Regions from separate parts of the Pseudomonas sp. NPDC098747 genome, predicted to be linked through region 1. Evidence: riboswitches for the same ligand, from Rfam matches in the RefSeq annotation. Region 1 holds a riboswitch; each other region holds the start of a gene.

What was found. A riboswitch is a leader RNA that binds a small molecule or an ion and turns the genes downstream of it on or off. The one in region 1 is predicted to bind cobalamin.
Region 2: another riboswitch for cobalamin. It lies ahead of cobW (cobalamin biosynthesis protein CobW); the one in region 1 lies ahead of cobO (cob(I)yrinic acid a,c-diamide adenosyltransferase).
Region 3: another riboswitch for cobalamin. It lies ahead of ACIQVE_RS22780 (ABC transporter substrate-binding protein); the one in region 1 lies ahead of cobO (cob(I)yrinic acid a,c-diamide adenosyltransferase).

Annotation. Positions count from the first base shown of each region.
Region 1 is NZ_JBIWAL010000036.1:32,922-35,183, forward strand. Features, by position in the region: gene ACIQVE_RS20180 (cobyrinate a,c-diamide synthase) at 1-551, opposite strand, end outside; gene cobO (cob(I)yrinic acid a,c-diamide adenosyltransferase) at 548-1,159, opposite strand; cobalamin riboswitch at 1,240-1,467, opposite strand; gene ACIQVE_RS20190 (hypothetical protein) at 1,631-2,215, shown strand.
Region 2 is NZ_JBIWAL010000005.1:59,211-61,472, forward strand. Features, by position in the region: gene cobN (cobaltochelatase subunit CobN) at 1-6, opposite strand, end outside; gene cobW (cobalamin biosynthesis protein CobW) at 10-1,080, opposite strand; cobalamin riboswitch at 1,180-1,392, opposite strand.
Region 3 is NZ_JBIWAL010000047.1:7,188-9,449, forward strand. Features, by position in the region: gene ACIQVE_RS22775 (FecCD family ABC transporter permease) at 1-155, opposite strand, end outside; gene ACIQVE_RS22780 (ABC transporter substrate-binding protein) at 152-1,165, opposite strand; cobalamin riboswitch at 1,307-1,501, opposite strand; gene ACIQVE_RS22785 (diguanylate cyclase domain-containing protein) at 1,724-2,262, shown strand, end outside.

The sequences.
Region 1 (2,262 bases):
GGCAACTCGATCCCGATCTCACGGGACAACGCGCCGTACCAACGCAAACCTTCGGTCAGGCTGCCTTCAAGCAGTTGCGCGTGACGCAAGGTCCCGACGCGATTGGCCAGCACACCCGCAAACGGCAAGTCCGGCTGATAGCGCGCCAGCCCCAACGCCAACGCACCAAAGGTCTGCGCCATCGCGGTGCCGTCGATCACGCCGAGCACCGGTACGCCGAAATGTCGCGCCAGGTCGGCGCTCGACGGCGTCCCGTCAAACAGCCCCATCACGCCTTCGATCAGAATCAGATCGGCTTCGGCGGCGGCTTCCCACAACAGGCGACGACTTTCCTGCTCGCCGACCATCCACATATCGAGTTGATAAACCGGCGCACCGCTGGCGCGCTCGAGGATCATCGGATCGAGAAAATCCGGGCCGCACTTGAACACGCGCACCTTGCGCCCTTGATTGCGATGCAAACGGGCGAGCGCGGCAGTGACGGTGGTCTTGCCCTGACCGGAGGCCGGCGCGGCAATCAATACCGCCGGGCAGTGACGTGGCTGATTCAAAGTTCAACGCCTTTCTGCGCTTTGATGCCGGCCTGAAAGGCGTGTTTGAGCACGCCCATTTCGGTGACCGTGTCGCCCATCTCGATCATTTCCGGCTTGGCCGCGCGACCGGTGACGATCACGTGCTGCATCGGCGGACGCGCCTGCAAGTCGCTGAGCACCTGATCAAGGTCGAGGTAGCCATGCTTGAGGGCGATGTTCAGTTCATCGAGCACCACCAGACCGATCGACGGATCGCGCAGCAACTCGCGGGACACTGCCCACGCGGCTTCGGCTGCGGCGATGTCGCGTTGGCGATCCTGAGTTTCCCAAGTGAAACCCTCGCCCATCACATGAAAGCGCACCTGCTCGGGGAAGCGGCGGAAGAACAACTCCTCACCGGTGCTGTTGCGTCCCTTGATGAACTGCACCACACCGCACTGCATGCCGTGACCCATTGCGCGGGCGAGCATGCCGAACGCCGAGCTGCTTTTGCCTTTGCCGTTGCCGGTCAGCACCAGCACCAGGCCGCACTCGTCGGGCGAGTTGGCGATGCGTTCATCAATCACGGCTTTTTTGCGCTGCATACGCGCCAGATGGCGCTCGTCACGCTCGGGGGAATCAGTCATGGGGGAGCTCTCCGTTGAGGCTGGATAACGGCGGGCAGGCACAAGAATAGACGGCAAAAAGCCTGGCATCGCCCACCGTGATGCCGTTGGATGAATCAGGCCGGTCTCCGGGCTCATGAGCGGCGTTTCGCCTGACTGCGCGCCTTCCCGCTGTTGAGCAGTGGCACAAGACGCAGTTTTTACTCATTTACCGTTGCGGGGGCAGCGCCGGGATCGTGGTTGTTCTTCGCTTGAAGACAACCCTCACCGGCTTCCCTGTTTCACTCTGTCGACGCAGGTCACAGAGCACCTGAAACAAGCCGCGAAGGTTAGAGGGTTGGGGGTGGAGCGTCAATTAAAGAGGGGGTCATCGAGCGAATAACTGCCGCCGATCAATTAACCGACGCCAATCTTGTGCCACGCTGAAACAAGTGATATCAAAGAGCCATGCTTTTACCGAAAAAGCACATCACAACAATAAGGATGATTACGATGCAAGGCATGATCATCAGCAATCCGCGCCTGGAATTCCTGCGCCCGGTGCTTGAACGCTGGTTTGACTGTATCGACCGTTACAACGCCGTGCGCGGCGACAGTGACACGCCCTACTGGCATGACGAGAAAGCCAATCTCGGATTGCTTTCTGCCGCCGCCTGGATGGCGGAGTTTGTGACACTGCACGACACCGGCACCCGCAAGCAGAACGAGGAAGGCGAGCGCAATGCCCGCGCCGACCTGTTCCTGGCTGGCACCGAAGATCGCGCGTTTATCCAGGCCACGCAACGCTGGCCACGCGTCAACAATCTAAACCTGACCCAAGCCCTGCTGGACATCACCAACGACGCCAAACGCATCAGCTACGCCAGCGACCTCAAGCTCGGCTGCCTGTTTGTCGCCCCGCAAAAAGCCCAACACAGCGCCAGCCCGGAAGAATTGCAGGACATGGTCGACGATCTGCAAAAGGAACACACCTGCGCCGTCGCCTGGTATTTCCCCTACGCCTATCGCAAGTTGCGCAGCGAGGCTGGCAATTACCACCCGGGCATTGCCGTGTTGTTCAAAGAGGCTCGTGGCTGAGCATTTGAACCATCGGGCTTGCGCGCGCCTCTATGACTAGGAATGCA
Region 2 (2,262 bases), on a different contig from region 1:
GTGCATGGGTTAAACGCTGAGCGCAGCGCGCAGTTGCGCTTCGAGTTGCACGGCGTCGAGTTCTTGGCCGATCAACACCAGACGCGTGACGCGCGCTTCATCGGCGCCCCACTGACGGTCGAAATGCTTGTCGAAACGCGTGCCCACGCCTTGAATCAGCAAACGCATCGGCTTGCTCGGGATTGCCGCGAAGCCCTTCACACGCAGGATGCCGTGCTTGACCACCAGTTGCGTCAGCGCGTCGAGCAACAGGCTTTCGTCGGCTTGCGGCAGTTCGATGGAGATCGAATCGAAGGCGTCGTGATCGTGGTCATCGTGGTCGTCATCACCGTCGTGGTGATGATCGTGATGGCTGTGGCGGCTGTCGATGTGTTCTTCGGAACCGGCGCCGAGGCCGATCAAAACGTCCAGCGGCACGCGACCACTGCTGGCCTCGATGATCTTCACCGCTGGCGGCAGCTCTTCGGCGACTTCCAGGCGAACGCGCGCGAGGTCTTCAGGGCTGATCAGGTCGGATTTGTTGAGGATGACGAGGTCGGCGCTGGCCAGTTGGTCGGCGAACAATTCGTGCAGCGGCGATTCGTGATCCAGATTCGGGTCGAGTTTGCGCTGGGCATCGACCTGATCCGGGAACGCGGCGAAAGTGCCAGCGGCCACGGCTGGGCTGTCGACCACGGTGATCACCGCGTCAACCGTGCAGGCGCTACGGATTTCCGGCCACTGGAAGGCTTGTACCAGCGGTTTTGGCAAGGCCAGACCGGAGGTTTCGATGAGGATGTGGTCGAGGTCGCCGCGACGGGCAACCAGTTCGCGCATCACCGGGAAGAACTCTTCCTGCACCGTGCAGCACAGGCAGCCGTTGGCCAGTTCATAAACGCGGCCCACGGCCTCTTCTTCGCTGCAACCGATGGTGCATTGTTTGAGGATTTCACCGTCGATGCCCAACTCGCCAAACTCGTTGACGATCACCGCGATACGACGGCCCTGAGCGTTGTCGAGCATGTGCCGCAGCAACGTGGTTTTGCCCGAACCGAGGAAGCCGGTGACGATGGTGACAGGGAGTTTGGCCAGTGTTTTCATCGGTATGCCCTTTGGCAAGCGGCGGGCATACGGGACGAGAACCGGCCACGCGCGTGCGTGCCTGGAGAGTTCGCCACCGGATCACCCCGCCCGGTTGAAATTGAGAATCTGTGACGAGGCAGGTCTCCTGGCTGACGGCGTTCAGGCGCTGGGCCTGGCATTCGCTGCGCCTTCCCGCGGGCTCAGTGGACTGAGCTTGCAGTGGCGTGGCAGCGAACATCACCGTTCACAGTTGCGGGGGCAGCCGCGGCATTGACCGCGTTCCCTTCTTAGCTTCGGCATCGCCGAAGAACCTCGAAGGCGCAAGGCTACGCATGGTGCAGTGGCGGGTCAATGTTTGGATAGGGGGCATATCCGTTGCTGCGGGTGCTGCCGCTGGCGGTTTCGCTCTTACAGCGAGTCCCTTTTTCAAACGCCAAAAAGGAACCAAAAGACTTTGCCCCGCCGTACGGCGCTTCGCTGAGGCTCAGTGTTCCCTCGCTACGGTGGCCATCCGGGGGCAGTCGCCTGCGGTTTGCTTCGCGGCACCTCCTCTCGATGGATGCGGCTTCGCCGCACGGCGCTGCGCGCCTAACCCCCGGATGAACACCTTCGCTCGGTCTGCCGAAGGGGGCTAAGAGCAAGAGCAACATCAAAAGCCAGATCAAAAGCCAGATCAAAAGCCCCTCACCCTAGCCCTCTCCCTGAGGGAGAGGGGACTGACCGAGGCGATTGGGCGAGGTGCGCCGACGTGGGATACCGAGTCGAGTATAAGTTTTGAAACCAACAGAAATCGGCCCCCTCTCCCTGGGGAGAGGGCTGGGGTGAGGGGCAAATTCACCACAAATCAAAAGCCGAACGCATTGCCTTTCACCACTCAACACAATGAGCGTTAGCTCGAGTGCAGCTCTTGATCTCAAGGCCCCGTCGGCAGGCTGAGTGGAGGGATTGATCCGGGGGTGGGAGCGCAGCGACCGTTTGGCGAAGCCAAACACATCGAGAGGAGGTGCAGCGCAGCAAACCGGAGGCGATGCGCCCGGATCAGTCCCGGAGCGAAGGAACCCCGAGCCCCAGCGAGCGGGCCGAACGTCAGGGTAAAGCCTTTTTGGTTACTTTTTCGGCGTCTGGAAAAAGTGACCCGCCGTAAGGGCGGAACCCTAATCAGCCCCACCCGCAGCAACGGATCCACCCCAAAAAATTGAC
Region 3 (2,262 bases), on a different contig from region 1:
GGATCGAGTACATACCCGGCCGCCCACAATTTGTTGGCCAGCACCTGGAACACCACGATGGGATCAATGGTTGTCTCACCAATGGCCACACCAGCAATCACCGCTAAAAGCAGAAACGCCAGTGCAAGCACGGTGCGTATCAACGTCGTGGTCATTTGGACAGGTCGTAACCGTTGATAGCGGTGGCCAGCGCTGCGATGCCGTCGAACGTCCTCATGCTCGCCTGCATGGCCATGGCGTCGAGAATGATGATGCGGTTGTTTTTCACGGCGTCCATGTTGCGGGTCACGGGATCGCTGCGCAGGAATTCCAGCTTCTTCAGATAGTCGTCAGCCGGGAAGCGCCGGCGATCCATGCGCGCGATGATCAGGAATGTCGGGTTGGCTTTGGCGATGGTTTCCCATCCGACGGTTGGCCATTCTTCATCCGACTCCACCACGTTGCGCACGCCCAGCGTGTCGAGCATGAAGTCTGGAACACCCTTGTGCCCGGCGACGTACGGGTCGATATCCAGACTGGCACTGGAAAACCAGACCAGTGCGCTGGTGTCTTTCAGGTTCTTGTTGTGCGCCATCGCAATTGACTTGGCGAGGCTGGCCTTGAGGTCTGCGTTCAGCTGTTGAGCACGCGGCTGAACATCAAAAATCTCACCGAACTGGGTGATGCTTTTATAGATGCTGTCGATGCGAAACGGCGCAAGACGGGTGCCGTCGGCGCCGACCAGATTGTCCTTGGCCTCGCAGTCAGAGGGCATCAAATAGGTCGGAATCTTCAGTTCGTGAAACTGCTCGCGGGTGCCGACGGCGCCTTGTGGCCCGACCATCCATTCCAGTTCGACAGCCACTAGCTGCGGGCGTTTGGCGATCACCGACTCGAAACTCGGTTCGTTATCGGCCAAGCGTTCGATCTTGTCGTTTTGCGCCTTGTACTGAGGCAGCACGTCGTTGAACCACACCGAAGTCCCGACCAATTTGTCACCCAGCCCGAGCGCGAAAAGCATCTCCGTGCCGGCCTGGCCGATCGACACCGCACGGGCAGGGGCCTGCGCGAAGGTCAGCGTGCTGCCGCAGTTTTCAATTGTCAGGGGATACTGCGTCGGTGCTGCATGGGCGAGGGCGCCAAGACCCAGGCCAGCGACGAGGGCGACAAAACGAGGCAACAGCATGATGCAATCTCCATTTGAACCGTACACGGAGCCAGGGTGTAGGGTCTGGAAACACATCTCGAACGCTGCCGGATAAGCAGTGCAAGGTCGATCACCGAAGTGACGCGCACAAAGATGTCCTTCCCGGACACCCCGCCGGTTAGTGATTGTTGCTTGGCCGGCAGGTCTCCTGACTGATGCGTCATCGCCTGCTCCAGCCTTCCCGGGAGCAATCCCAGTGGCAGTTCAGAAGCAGGCTCAGCATCTACAGTTGCGGGGGCAGTTCCGTTTGATGCGTTGGGCGCATCACGGATTCCCTATTAATCCCAATTGGAAACCGGCGGGCGGCATGGTAGCCGATCGTGGCGGTTGAGGCGAACGGGCGTGCTTGTTTCAAGCATGGGGCGGCGTCAGTCGAAGGGGCGGTGGCGAATGTGCCTTTTCCTCCCTCCTATTGAGTTGCTGCAACGATTCACCACTGCTTGTATCCTTGTTCAAGAAGAGGATGCATGGCTCCAGCTATTGCCCTGACCCAATAGACGCTGGAACGGAAAACCGGACTTTCCTTAAGGTAGTAACGTGAAGCGTGATTCCCACCTGGTTGTGCTTTTGCTGCTGGTCATCGGTTGCTCCCTGGCGTCACTGACTGTCTGGAAAGTATTGGCCTCGCGAGATCGAGCACTGGAGGAGGTGGATGTCCATGGCTTGAACCTGACCCAGGCGCTTTCTACCTACTCCGAAGGGACCGTCCGCCAAAGCTCGCTGCTGTTACTCGGGCTTGTCGAACGCCTGGAAACCGAAGGCAGTGGGCCGGCACAGATTCAGCGACTGAGTGCATTGATCAACCGCCAGGAACCGTTGATGCCACAGCTCAGTGGTATCACCATCTACGATAATCAGGGACGCTGGCTGATGTCCTCCAATCGACCGATTCCGGCCGGGGCAAACAGCAGCGATCGGGCCTATTTCATACATCATCGCGATGATCCCTCCCGTGAAACCTTTATCGGTCCGCCCATCCAGAGCCGCACCAACCAAGAGTGGGTGATCACCGTCAGCCGCCGCTTCAATGATGCTGGCGGTGAGTTTGCCGGGGTGGTGGCGGTCACCTTGGGCGT